2 regions of the Thauera sp. 63 genome follow, and region 2 is predicted to be linked to the other one. Evidence: predicted binding sites of a transcription regulator. Region 2 holds the regulator's gene; the other holds the start of a gene.
The links. The regulator sigma-54, encoded in region 2, starts transcription at its own class of promoters, with help from an activator protein. The targets are predictions, from matches to a motif close to TGGCACGCTTNCTGCTNA.

Region 1: a site for sigma-54 is predicted at 2,262-2,279, ahead of C664_RS11865 (TorF family putative porin). Genes of this name have one in related genera too.

What each region holds. Positions count from the first base shown of each region.
Region 1 is NZ_AMXC01000012.1:10,856-17,303, forward strand. It holds gene C664_RS11855 (ammonium transporter) at 1-1,111, opposite strand, end outside; gene glnK (P-II family nitrogen regulator) at 1,126-1,464, opposite strand; gene C664_RS11865 (TorF family putative porin) at 1,494-2,216, opposite strand; gene C664_RS11870 (accessory factor UbiK family protein) at 2,496-2,753, shown strand; gene C664_RS11875 (YifB family Mg chelatase-like AAA ATPase) at 2,844-4,346, shown strand; gene C664_RS11880 (rhodanese-like domain-containing protein) at 4,395-4,787, opposite strand; gene C664_RS11885 (ABC transporter ATP-binding protein) at 4,913-5,647, opposite strand; gene C664_RS11890 (ABC transporter ATP-binding protein) at 5,637-6,410, opposite strand; gene C664_RS11895 (ABC transporter permease subunit) at 6,407-6,448, opposite strand, start outside.
Region 2 is NZ_AMXC01000011.1:22,729-29,176, reverse strand. It holds gene C664_RS11365 (phosphatidylglycerophosphatase A family protein) at 1-134, shown strand, start outside; gene C664_RS11360 (CinA family protein) at 154-639, shown strand; gene recA (recombinase RecA) at 773-1,807, shown strand; gene recX (recombination regulator RecX) at 1,820-2,269, shown strand; gene lptB (LPS export ABC transporter ATP-binding protein) at 2,256-2,978, shown strand; gene C664_RS11340 (RNA polymerase factor sigma-54) at 2,986-4,446, shown strand; gene hpf (ribosome hibernation-promoting factor, HPF/YfiA family) at 4,464-4,787, shown strand; gene ptsN (PTS IIA-like nitrogen regulatory protein PtsN) at 4,924-5,409, shown strand; gene hprK (HPr(Ser) kinase/phosphatase) at 5,378-6,325, shown strand; gene ilvA (threonine ammonia-lyase, biosynthetic) at 6,441-6,448, shown strand, end outside.

The DNA.
Region 1 (6,448 bases), on a different contig from region 2:
CGAACACGCCGGTCAGGATGGCGCCGACGATGCCGCCCACGCCATGCACCCCGAACACGTCGAGTGCGTCGTCCGCGCCGAGCATGTGCTTCAGGCCATTCACGCCCCACAGGCAGATGAAGCCCGACAGCAGGCCGATGACGATGGCGCCCATCGGGCCGACCGAACCGCAGGCCGGGGTGATGGCGACCAGGCCGGCCACCGCGCCCGACGCCGCACCCAGCATCGAGGGCTTGCCCTTCAGCAGTGCCTCACCCAGCGACCAGGCCAGCACCGCGGCAGCCGTGGCCACCAGCGTGTTGATGAAGGCCAGCGCGGCGCCCGAGGTGGCTTCGAGGTTAGAGCCGGCGTTGAAGCCGAACCAGCCCACCCACAGCAGCGAGGCACCGACCATGGTCAGCGTCAGGCTGTGCGGCGCCATTGATTCGCGACCGAAGCCGATGCGCTTGCCCACCATGTAGGCGCCCACCAGGCCGGCGACGCCGGCGTTGATGTGCACCACGGTGCCGCCGGCGAAGTCGAGCGCGCCGTCCTCCAGCAGGTAGCCGCCCGGGCCCCACACCATGTGGCAGATCGGCAGGTAGCAGAAGGTGAACCAGATCACCGAGAAGATCAGCACCGCGGAGAACTTCATGCGTTCGGCGAAGGCGCCGACGATGAGCGCACCGGTGATGCCGGCGAAGGTGGCCTGGAACGCGATGAAGGCGAACTCGGGCAGCTTCACCGTCTCGGTGAAGGTGTCTGCGAGCGTGTCGATCGTCACCCCGGACAGGAAGATCTTGTCCAGCGAGCCGATGAAGGGGCTGGCTTCGGTGAAGGCCAGGCTGTAACCGTAGATGGCGAACAGCAGGGCATTCAGCGAGAACACGGTCATGACCTGCATCAGCACCGACAGCATGTTCTTGGCGCGTACCAGGCCGCCATAGAACAGTGCGAGGCCGGGCAGGGCCATCATCAGCACGAGCAGGGTGGCCGTCATGATCCAGGCCACATCGCCCTTGTTGACCTCGACCGCAGCGGCGGCGGCCTCCTGGGCGAAGGCGCCGCCCGATGCGCCGGCAAGCGCGCCACCGAGGGCCAGCGCCGGCAGAAGTGCAAAGCGTTTCTTCATTTTGATGATCTCCCTTACAGCGCGTCCGGGCCGGTCTCGCCGGTGCGGATGCGGATGGCCTGTTCCAGTTCGAAGACGAAGATCTTGCCGTCGCCGATCTTGCCGGTGGCGGCGGACTTCTCGATGGCCTCGATCGCCTGGTCCAGGAGGTCGTCGGACACGGCTGCCTCGACTTTCACCTTGGGCAGGAAATCGACGACGTACTCGGCGCCGCGGTAGAGCTCGGTGTGGCCCTTCTGGCGGCCGAAGCCCTTGACCTCGGTGACGGTGATGCCCTGCACACCGATGGCGGACAGCGCTTCGCGCACCTCGTCGAGCTTGAAGGGCTTGATGATCGCAGCGATGAATTTCATGGTTTTCTCCCGTTCAGCTGGCGGGGTGATCAGAAGGACTTGCTGACCGACACGATGAAGCGCTCATCGGCGAGATCGACGTCCTTGATGTCGGTGTCGACGTAGTGCAGACCGAACTCGAAGCCGCCGAGCTCCTTGGTCACGCCGAGCTTCCAGTCCTTGTAGTCGTCACCGCCCTTGAGGTCGTTGTAGCCGTAATGCGCGTCGAGGTTGAATCCGCCACCCAGTTCGTAGGACACGCCCAGGTCGTAGTACTGGCTGCCTTCCGAGTCCGGCAGGCCGAACAGGTCGGTGAACGAGTAGGAGTACTTGAACGACAGGAACTCCCACGACAGCCCGATGTAGCCCTCCAGCGTGTTCGGCTTGGTCAGGCCGGTCTCGGTCTTCCACGTCGAGCTGTAGCTGCCCGGGTAGTAGTACTGCAGCAGGCCGACGTCGTAGCCGATCGGGCCGGCTTCGCCGCTGTAGCCGGCGTAGAGGTCGATCTCGAGGCTGTTGCCGGTCGAGTCGGTGGTGTCGACGTCATTGAGCCAGGAGACGTTCGAGCCCCACACGCCGACGTAGAAGCCGCTCGCGTGCGCATAATCGAAGCCGCCCTGCAGGGCCGGACGCTCGTCGGTCTGGCTGATGCCGCGGTAGGCATAGTCCGACACGATGCCCACGTTGGCGGAGAAGGGGCTCTCTTCGGCGTGGGCTGCCCCCGCGAAGGGAAGGGCGGCGGCGAGGGCAGCGGCGACAAGGGTCTTGTGCATGGTTGTTTTCTCCTGAGACAGATGAGGGGTTCCGACGAACAACCTTTAGCAGGCCGCGTGCCAGCTTCGTGAAATCCAGTGTTCATGCGGGTTTCACATGCGCCGATGGCGCTTTTCAGGCGGCGTTGCTGCGGTGCGAGATGAAATCGCGCACGAAAGCGGGACGCGATGCACCGATGTGGTGCATCGGCATCGGCGCGGTGTCCGCGGCCGACGCCGGGCAGTCTTGGCGGGCGTGCTAGACTTCGACCGTCTACAACCGGCACTTCACTACCGATCATGGCTACTCCGCGCTTTCTCGACGAAATCGGCTCCAAACTCTCCGAACTGGCGGCCAACAGCCCCGCCCGCGACATCGAGAAGAACGTCAAGGCCATGCTCGGCAGCGCCTTCGGCAAGCTCGACCTCGTGACCCGCGAGGAATTCGAGGTGCAGCGCGAAGTGCTGGCCCATGCGCGCCAGAAGGTTGCCGATCTGGAAGCCCGCGTTGTCGAGCTCGAGCGCCGCCTCGCCGGCGAGGGTGACAAGCCGGCCTGATCTCCGGTGCCGGACATGTCGTCCGGCTTATCTGTTTGTCATTAGTGTGTTCTCCGCTAGACTGGCCCCCCGCCCAGTCTGGAGAGCCGCATGTCGCTTGCACTCGTGCGCAGCCGCGCACTCGATGGTCTCGACGCGCCGGAGGTCACGGTCGAGGTGCATCTGGCCAACGGCCTGCCCGCCTTCAGTCTCGTCGGCCTGCCCGACACCGAGGTACGCGAGGCGCGCGACCGGGTGCGTGCGGCCCTTCAGACCTCGCAGTTCGAGTTCCCGCAGCGGCGCATCACGGTCAATCTGGCGCCTGCCGATCTGCCGAAGGAGGGCGGGCGCTTCGATCTGGCGATCGCCGTGGGCATTCTTGTCGCTTCCGGCCAGGTCGCCGGCAGGCTGCTCGACGGGCTGGAGTTCTGCGGCGAGCTGTCGCTCAATGGCGAGCTGCGCGCGGTGCGCGGCGTGCTTGCCGTGGCGCTGGCCGCAGGGCGTGCGCGGCGCAGTCTCGTGGTGGCGACGGCCAACGCGCCCGAAGCGGCGCTGGCGCGTACCGCGACCGTGTTGCCGGCGGCCAGCCTGTGTGCGGTGGCGGCGCACCTCAATGGCCACACGCCGCTGCCGCCGACCGTGCTCGACAATCCGGCCGCTGCCGCCACGGCGTGCGCGCCCGACCTTGCCGATGTGCGCGGGCAGCTCCAGGCGCGCCGTGCGCTGGAAGTAGCCGCCGCGGGCGCGCACTCGCTGCTGCTGTTCGGTCCGCCGGGCACGGGCAAGTCCATGCTGGCGCAGCGGCTGCCCGGCCTGCTGCCACCCATGCTCGAACATGAAGCGCTCGAGACCGCGGCCGTGTGTTCACTCGAAGGCAGTTTCGATGCGTCGCGCTGGGCCCAGCGCCCCTTCCGCAGTCCGCATCACTCGGCCTCGGCGGCGGCACTGGTGGGCGGCGGGGCGACGCCGCGGCCGGGCGAGATCTCGCTGGCCCACAACGGGGTGCTCTACCTCGACGAGTTGCCCGAGTTCGACCGCCGTGTGCTCGAATCCCTGCGCGAACCGCTGGAAACAGGCCATATCAGCGTCTCGCGCGCCCGCAGACGTGCGGAGTTCCCCGCCCGGTTCCAGTTGGTGGCAGCGATGAATCCCTGTCCCTGCGGCTATGCGGGACACCCGCGAAAGCCCTGCAGGTGCACGCCCGAACAGGTTGCCCGCTATCGCGGAAAACTCTCCGGGCCGCTGCTGGACCGCATCGACCTGGTGGTCGAGGTTCCGGTGCTGGCGCACGAGGAGCTCGCCACGGCGGTCCCGGCGCCCTCGTCAGCGGACGTGCGGGCGCGCGTGGTGCAGGCGCGGGCGCAGCAGATGGAACGCCAGGGCGACGTGAATGCGCGGCTCGACAGCCGCGGTGTGGAACGTTTCTGCCTGCCGGATGCGGCGGGCGCAGCCCTGCTGCAGCAGGCGATGAATCGTCTGGATCTCTCGGCGCGCGCCTATCACCGCATCCTGCGGGTGGCGCGCACGCTGGCCGACATGGCAGGTGCCGCGCAGCCGGGCGCGGCGCATGTGGCGGAGGCGATCCAGTACCGCCGCAGTCTGGACGGTCGCTGAGGCGACGGCTGCGCCGAACGCGGTCCGGTCAGCGCGGTGGTGCGCGCCTCAGCACTGCTCCCACGGCAGACCGTCGAAACGCCAGCCATTCACCGAGTTGCGGTGGTGGCGCTCGTCGAGTTCGCCCTCGAAGCCATGCTGCACGTTGTAGACCTCTTCGAAGCCGGCCTCGATCAGCGTATGGCCTGCCGTCTCGGAACGGTTACCCGAGCGGCAGATCAGCAGGATCGGGCGCTTGCCGCCGTTGCCGGCCAGCTTTCTGACCTCGCCGACGAAGTGCGGGTTCACCTCCCAGTCCGGGCCGTCGTTCCACGAGACGTGGATCGCGCCGACGGGATGGCCGACGAACAGGTACTCGATCTCGCTGCGCACATCGATCAGCAGCGCTTCCGGGTTTGCCTGCAGGAAGGCATAGGCTTCCTTGGGGGGGATGTGCTTCATGCGTTGTTCTCCTTGGGCGAAGGATTATATTCGGAACAACGAATGCACTGCCTGCCGGCTGTTTCCAGCGCGGCCAGGGCCAAGGCCAGCGCCAGGACGGCGAGCGTTCGGGTCGGGCGCCGGGGTCAGGCGATCTCGCCCAGATAGGCGGCGCGCACCTTCGGGTTGGCCAGCAGCTCGTCTCCGGTGCCGGTCAGCGTGATCTTGCCCGATTCCATCACGTAGCCGCGCTGGGCGAACTCCAGTGCCAGGTTGGCATTCTGCTCGACCAGCAGGATGGTGACGCCTTCACGGGCCACCGACTGCACGACCTCGAAGATCTTCTCGACCACCAGCGGCGCCAGGCCCATCGACGGCTCGTCCAGCAGTAGCAGCTTGGGGCGCGACAGCAGTGCACGGCCGATGGCCACCATCTGCTGCTCCCCGCCCGACAGCGTGCCGGCCACCTGGTGCAGACGCTCCTTGACCCGCGGCAGCATGGTGTAGACGCGCTCCAGATCGGTCTCGATGCCCGCCTTGTCGTTGCGGGTGTAGGCGCCCATGCGCAGGTTCTCTTCTACCGTCAGGCGGGTGAAGATGCCACGCCCCTCGGGCACCAGTGCAATCCCCTTGCGCAGGCGCTTGTGGGCCGGCACGGTGTTCATCCGGTCGCCGCCATACAGGATGTCGCCGCCGGCGACCGGCAGCACGCCGGCGATGGCGTTGAGCGTGGTGGTCTTGCCGGCGCCGTTGGCGCCGATCAGGCAGACGAGTTCGCCCGCCCACAGGTCGAGGTCGATGCCCTTGACGGCCTGGATGCCGCCGTAGGCGATCTGCAGGTTCTGCAACTGCAGCAGCGGGGAGGTGGGATTAGTGTGCATGCTTGCCTCCGCCCAGGTAGGCGGCGATGACTGCTTCGTTCTTCTGCACCACCGCGGGCACGTCCTCGGCGATCTTCTTGCCGAAGTCCAGCACCGCGACGCGGTCGCACAGGCCCATCACCAGCTTCACGTCGTGCTCGATCAGCATCACCGTGATGCCGTCGTGACGGATCTGCTCGATCAGTACCTTGAGCTGCGCGGTTTCGGTGGCGTTCATGCCGGCGGCGGGTTCGTCGAGCGCCAGCAGCTGCGGCTCGGTGGCGAGCGCGCGGGCGATCTCCAGCCGGCGCTGGTCGCCGTAGGACAGGTTCTTCGACACCACGTCGGCGAAGCGGCCAATGCCCACGTAATTGAGCAGCTCGTAGGCGCGCTGCGTGGTCAGTCGCTCTTCCTCGCGGGTGAAGCGGTTCCACGTCAGGATGCCCCACACGCCCGCCTTGGTGCGGATGTGGTGGCCGGCCATGACGTTCTCGAGCGCGGTGAGGTCGCGGAACAGGCGGATGTTCTGGAAGGTGCGGGCAATGCCGCGGCCGACGATCTTGTGTGGCTTGCCGGCGGGCAGTTCGCTGCCGTTGAACACGAACTCGCCGCCGTCCGGCGTGTAGGCGCCGGTCAGCACGTTGAAGAAGGTGGTCTTGCCGGCGCCGTTGGGGCCGATCAGGCCATAGATCTCGCCCTTGCGGATGGTCAGCGATACGTCGGTCAACGCCTGCAGGCCACCGAAGCGCTTGCCGATGTTACGGGCTTCGAGCAGGGTGATCACTGCGCACCTCCCTGCTTCATGTTCTCGGGGTGGGCGTA
Region 2 (6,448 bases):
TCGTCAAGCCGCCGCCGGTACGCTGGGCGGACCGCAGCTTCAAAGGCGGCTTCGGAGTCATGTTCGACGACCTCGTTGCGGCGGGCTACACCTTGCTGGCGCTGGCGGTACTGGTCACACTGTTCGGCATCTGATCCGAAGGGGAGGAGAGGCATGGACACCGAGCTCGACGCGCTCTCGGTCGCGGTCGGCGAGGCGCTGGCCGCGCGCGGCTGGATGCTGGCCACCGCGGAGTCCTGCACCGGCGGCTGGATCGCACAGGTCGTCACCGCCACCAGCGGCAGTTCGGCCTGGTTCGACCGCGGCTTCGTCACCTACTCGAATGCGGCCAAGACCGACATGCTCGGCGTCTCTGCGCACACCCTCGACAGCCACGGCGCGGTGAGCGAGGCCACGGTCGCCGAAATGGCGGAGGGCGCCCTGGCGCGCAGCACCGCGGACCTTGCCGTCGCGGTATCCGGCGTCGCCGGCCCGACCGGCGGCAGCGCGCAGAAACCCGTCGGCATGGTGTGCGTGGCCTGGGCGCAACGCAGGGTGCCGACACGGGTCCGTACGCTTCAGCTGCCCGGCGATCGCACGGCCGTGCGCCGTCAGACCGTGATCCACGCGCTCAGCGAAGTGATCGAACTCGCTCGCTGAAGCGGCTGGCGGGCGCCGACCCGCGGCATTGCTGTATTCATTTACAGGTCTTACACTGTCGCCGTCAGAGATGCCCGACACCATCACAGCAAGCTCTGTGCCATAATTCGCCAATCACTCAGGAACGACTTTCATGGACGACAACAAGGCCAAGGCGCTCGCCGCTGCGCTCTCGCAGATCGAAAAGCAGTTCGGCAAGGGTTCGATCATGCGCATGGGCGACGGCAACGTCGAACGCGACATCCAGACCGTGTCCACCGGCTCGCTCGGGCTCGACATCGCACTCGGCCTCGGCGGCCTGCCGCGCGGTCGTGTGGTCGAGATCTACGGCCCGGAGTCATCCGGCAAGACCACGCTGACGCTGCAGGTCATCGCCGAGATGCAGAAGCTCGGCGGCACCGCCGCGTTCATCGACGCCGAACATGCACTCGACGTCGGCTATGCCGAGAAGCTCGGCGTCAACATCCAGGACCTGCTGATCTCCCAGCCCGACACCGGCGAACAGGCGCTCGAGATCGCCGACATGCTGGTGCGCTCGGGCGGCGTGGACGTGGTCGTGGTCGACTCGGTCGCCGCACTGACGCCCAAGGCCGAAATCGAAGGCGAGATGGGCGACCAGCTCCCCGGCCTGCAGGCCCGCCTGATGTCGCAGGCGCTGCGCAAGCTCACCGCCAACATCAAGCGCACCAACACGCTGGTCATCTTCATCAACCAGATCCGCATGAAGATCGGCGTGATGTTCGGCAGCCCGGAGACCACCACCGGCGGCAACGCGCTCAAGTTCTACGCCTCGGTGCGCATGGACATCCGCCGCACCGGCACGATCAAGAAGGGCGACGAGGTCGTCGGGTCCGAGACCCGCGTCAAGGTGGTGAAGAACAAGGTCTCGCCCCCGTTCAAGGAAGCGCACTTCGACATCCTGTACGGCGAGGGCATCTCGCGCGAAGGCGAGATCATCGATCTCGGCGTCGACCACAAGATCGTCGACAAGTCCGGCGCCTGGTACGCCTACAAGGGCGACAAGATCGGCCAGGGCAAGGACAACTCGCGCGAGTTCCTGCGCAACAACCCTGCGCTGGCGCGCGAGATCGAGAACAGGGTCCGCGTCGCGGTCGGTCTGCCTGAAATGCCGCCGGCGACGCCCGCTGCGGCAGCCGCCGAGGCCTGAGCGCCCGACGCCATGGCCGAGCCCAGCCTGCGCGAGCGCGCCCTTCGCCACCTCGCCCGCCGCGATCATTCGCGCGCCGAGCTGGCGCGCAAGCTCGCCGCGCATGGCGAGGCCGACGAGGTCGAGGTCGTCATCGCACGCATGGGCGAACTCGGGTTGCAGTCCGACAGCCGCTTCGCGGAAGCCTTCGTGCGCGGCAAGGCCGCGCGTTTTGGCGCGAGCCGGCTGCGCAACGAGCTGGCCCGTCGCGGTATCGAGCGCGAACTGATCGACGAGGCCATCGCCGGCGAATGTACCGAGTCCGAGATCGAGCGTGCCCGCAGCGTGCTGCATGGCCGCTTCCGCGAGCCGCCGACCGACCCCCGCGAGTGGGCCCGGCAGGCGCGCTTCCTGCAAACCCGCGGCTTTGCGCCCGACCTGATCCGCAAGCTGCTGAAAGAGCCCTACGATGAGTCTGCTTAAGGTCGCCGGTCTGCAGAAGCGCTACAAGGCGCGCACGGTGGTGCACGACGTCGGCTTCGAGGTCGGCTCGGGCGAGGTCGTCGGCCTGCTCGGCCCCAACGGGGCGGGCAAGACCACCTGCTTCTACATGATCGTCGGCCTGGTGCGTGCCGACGGTGGCCAGATCGGGCTGGACGGCAAGGATCTCACCCACCTGCCGATTCACGCCCGTGCCCGCCTCGGCCTGTCCTACCTGCCGCAGGAAATGAGCGTGTTCCGCAAGCTCACGGTGGCCGAGAACATCCGCGCGGTGCTCGAACTGCAGGGGCTGGAGTCACGCCAGATCGACGAGCGCCTGCAGGAACTGCTCGAGGAACTGGGCATCACCCACCTGCGCGACAACACCGCGATCTCCCTGTCGGGTGGCGAACGCCGCCGCTGCGAGATCGCCCGCGCGCTCGCCACCGATCCGCGCCTGATCCTGCTCGACGAGCCTTTCGCCGGCGTCGACCCGATCGCCGTGATCGATATCCAGAAGATCATCCGCTTCCTCAAGGAACGCGGCATCGGCGTGCTCATCACCGACCACAACGTGCGCGAGACGCTTGGCATCTGCGATCGCGCCTATATCATCAGCGAGGGTCGCGTGCTCGCCAGCGGCCAGCCTGACGAGATCATCGCCAACGAGAAGGTGCGCCAGGTCTACCTCGGCGAACATTTCCGCCTCTAGCGCCCGAATGAAACCCAGCCTCCAGCTCAAGCTCTCGCAGCACCTCACGCTGACGCCTCAGCTGCAGCAGTCGATCAAGCTGCTGCAGCTGTCCACGCTCGAGCTGAACCAGGAGATCGAGCGCTTCCTGCTCGAGAACCCGATGCTCGAGCGCGAGGAGATCGACGACTTCGTGCCGCAGCCCGGTCTCGCCACCAGCACCCCGCCTGCCGAACGTGAGCGCGAGCGCGAACGCGAAACCAGCGCCGAGGCCACCAGCGACGGCGAAGCAGGAAAGGCGAACGATCGCGAGGACAACGAGGAAGGCATCGACTGGTCCAACGTCGGCAGTGGCGCCCAGGCCAAGCGCGACGATGACGACGACACCGACTTCCAGGAGTTCCAGGCGGCCGAGCTGTCGCTTCGCGACCACCTCGACGAGCAGGTCGCGCTGTCGCCGCTCTCCGACCGCGACCGCGCGCTGGTGCGCTTCATCATCGAGGCGCTGGACGACGACGGCTACCTGCACCAGCCGCTCGAGGAGTTGCTCGAGTTGCTGCCACCCGAGCTCGACATCGACCTCGACGAGCTTTCCATCGCGCTGCGCCACGTACAGCACCTCGACCCTGCCGGCATCGGCGCACGCAGCCCGCAGGAATGCCTGTCGCTGCAGCTGCGAGCGATGCCCGAGACGCCGACGCAGATGCTCGCGCTCGAGATCGTTGACCAGCATCTCGAACTGCTCGCCGAGCGCAACTTCGCGCGCCTCAAGAAACACACCGGTTGCGACGACGACCAGCTGCGCGCTGCCCACGCTCTGATCTGCAGCCTCGACCCGCATCCGGGCTCGCGCCACTCCGTCTCCGAGACGCGCTACGTGCTGCCTGACGTCATCGTGCGCAAGATCCGCGGACGCTGGACCGTCAGCCTCAACCAGGACGCGATGCCGCGCCTGCGCGTCAACCGGCTCTACGCCAGCCTGCTGCAGCAGAACCGCGGCCAGGGCGGCGGCCTGACCGGCCAGTTACAGGAAGCACGCTGGCTGATCAAGAACGTCCAGCAGCGTTTCGACACCATCCTGCGGGTCTCCCAAGCCATCGTTGACCAGCAGCGGCAGTTCTTCGATCATGGAGACGTGGCGATGCGGCCACTCACTCTCCGGGAGATCGCGGACCAGCTCGAACTGCACGAATCCACCGTTTCGCGCGTCACGACGCAGAAATACATGGCGACGCCGCGCGGTGTGTTCGAACTCAAGTATTTCTTCGGCAGCCACGTCTCCACCGACACTGGCGGAGCGGCCTCTTCCACGGCGATTCGGGCGCTGATTCGTCAACTGGTGGACGCCGAGGACAGCAAGAAGCCGCTGTCCGACGCAAGGATTGCAGAAGTTTTGGGCCAGCAGGGTATCGTGGTCGCACGACGCACCATCGCGAAGTACCGCGAATCACTGAATATCCCGCCGGTCAGTCTGCGCAAATCGATCTGACAACAACAGGAGTTACCATGAATCTCAACATCACCGGGCGCCACGTCGAGGTCACCCCGGCCATCCGTGACTACGTGAGCACCAAGCTTGACCGCGTCATCCGCCACTTCGACAACGTCACCAGCGTGGCGGTGATCCTCTCCGTCGAAAAGCTGAAGCAGAAGGCCGAAGTCACGCTGCACGTGCGCGGCAAGGATCTCTTCGTCGAAAGCGACGACGCAGACATGTACGCCGCCATCGACTCGATGGCTGACAAGCTCGATCGTCAGGTGCAGAAATACAAGCAGAAGATGGCCGACCACAACCACGAAGCCCTGAAGCATCAGGAGCCGGAAGCCTGATTGCCAGGTTGCGGTTTTATGTCCGGGGTGTGGGTATAATGCGCGCGTTTTCAAGACGCGGCTTCAACGCATCCCGGTCCGTCCGATCGCCCAGCGCGGCGCCAGCGGCAACGGCGCTGCGCAAGCTCCACTGCGAATGAGCCTGATACCTCAACTCCTGCCACTGTCCAATGTGGTGGTCGATCTCGATGCAAGCAGCAAGAAGCGTGTCTTCGAACAGGCGGGGCTGCTTTTCGAGAACAACCAGGGCATCGCCCGCATTCTGGTGTTCGACAGCCTGTTCGCTCGAGAACGGCTGGGCTCCACAGGCCTCGGCCAGGGCATCGCCATCCCGCATGGCCGCATCAAGGGCCTGAAGGAAGCGGCCGGCGCCTTCCTGCGCCTGGCTGCCCCGGTGCAGTTCGATGCGCCCGATGGCCGCCCGGTGAATCTCCTGTTCGTGCTGCTGGTGCCCGAGCAAGCCAACGAGACCCACCTGCAGCTCCTGTCCGAGCTCGCGCAGATGTTCAGCGACCGCGCCTTCCGCGAGGCACTGCTGAACGCGCCCGACGCCGAACACATCCACCAGATGTTCCTCGACTGGGGTACCGATGCGGCAGACAAGCGTCGCGAGGCTGTTTGAGGCCCAGCGCGAGCGCCTTGAACTCACCCACGTCAGCGGACGTCTCGACGCCACGCTGGCCGTCGCTGAAGAGCGTATCTGGCCGGCCGACCTCGTCGGCCACCTCAACCTGATCCACCCCACGCGCCTGCAGATCATTGGCGCCGCCGAGCTGGCCTGGGCACGGCGCCAGACGACCGACAAGGTCGCCCATCACCTCAACGAGATCCTGTCGACCCGGCCACCGGCCATCATCATCGCCGACGGCTGTGCTGCCTCGAACATCATCCACGGCATCTGCGAGGCCCACGACGTCGCCCTGTTCACCACGCCGCAGCCCGCGGCCGGCGTGATCGACCAGCTGCGCCTTTACCTGTCACGGGAACTGGCCGAGAAGATCTCCTTGCACGGCGTCTTCATGGACGTGCTCGGTGTGGGCGTGCTGATCACCGGCGATTCGGGCGCAGGCAAGTCGGAACTCGCGCTGGAGCTGATCTCGCGTGGCCACGGCCTGGTGGCGGACGACGTCGTCGAGTTCTCGCGCGTCGCCCCCACCGTGCTCGAAGGACGCTGCCCGCCGATGCTGCAGGACTTCATCGAAGTCCGCGGCCTGGGCATCCTCAACATCCGCACCATCTTTGGCGAGACGGCCTGCCGGCGCAAGATGCGCTTGCGCCTGGTCTGCCACCTGGAGCGCCGTCAGCCGGGCGCGGGCGACCCCTCCCGCCTGCCCCTGCAGCAGGAGGTCAAGGACATCCTCGGCGTGAAGGTGGCGCGGGTCGTGCTGCCCGTCGCCGCGGGACGCAACCTCGCCGTGCTACTCGAAGCGGCCGTACGCTCGACGATCCTGCAGTTGCGCGGCGTCGACACGATGCAGGAACTCATCGACCGCCAGATGCGGTTGATGCAGGCCGAAGGCCACGACCCCAAGGCCTGACTCGCACCCCGTCGCGTTCCGCCGCGCGGCGTCGTGACAGCCCGCCTTGCCGCAGCGCCGCATCGGCTGCTACCCTCGATCCCTTTGCTGCTTCAGCTTCACCGCGAGCCCCCTCATGAGCAC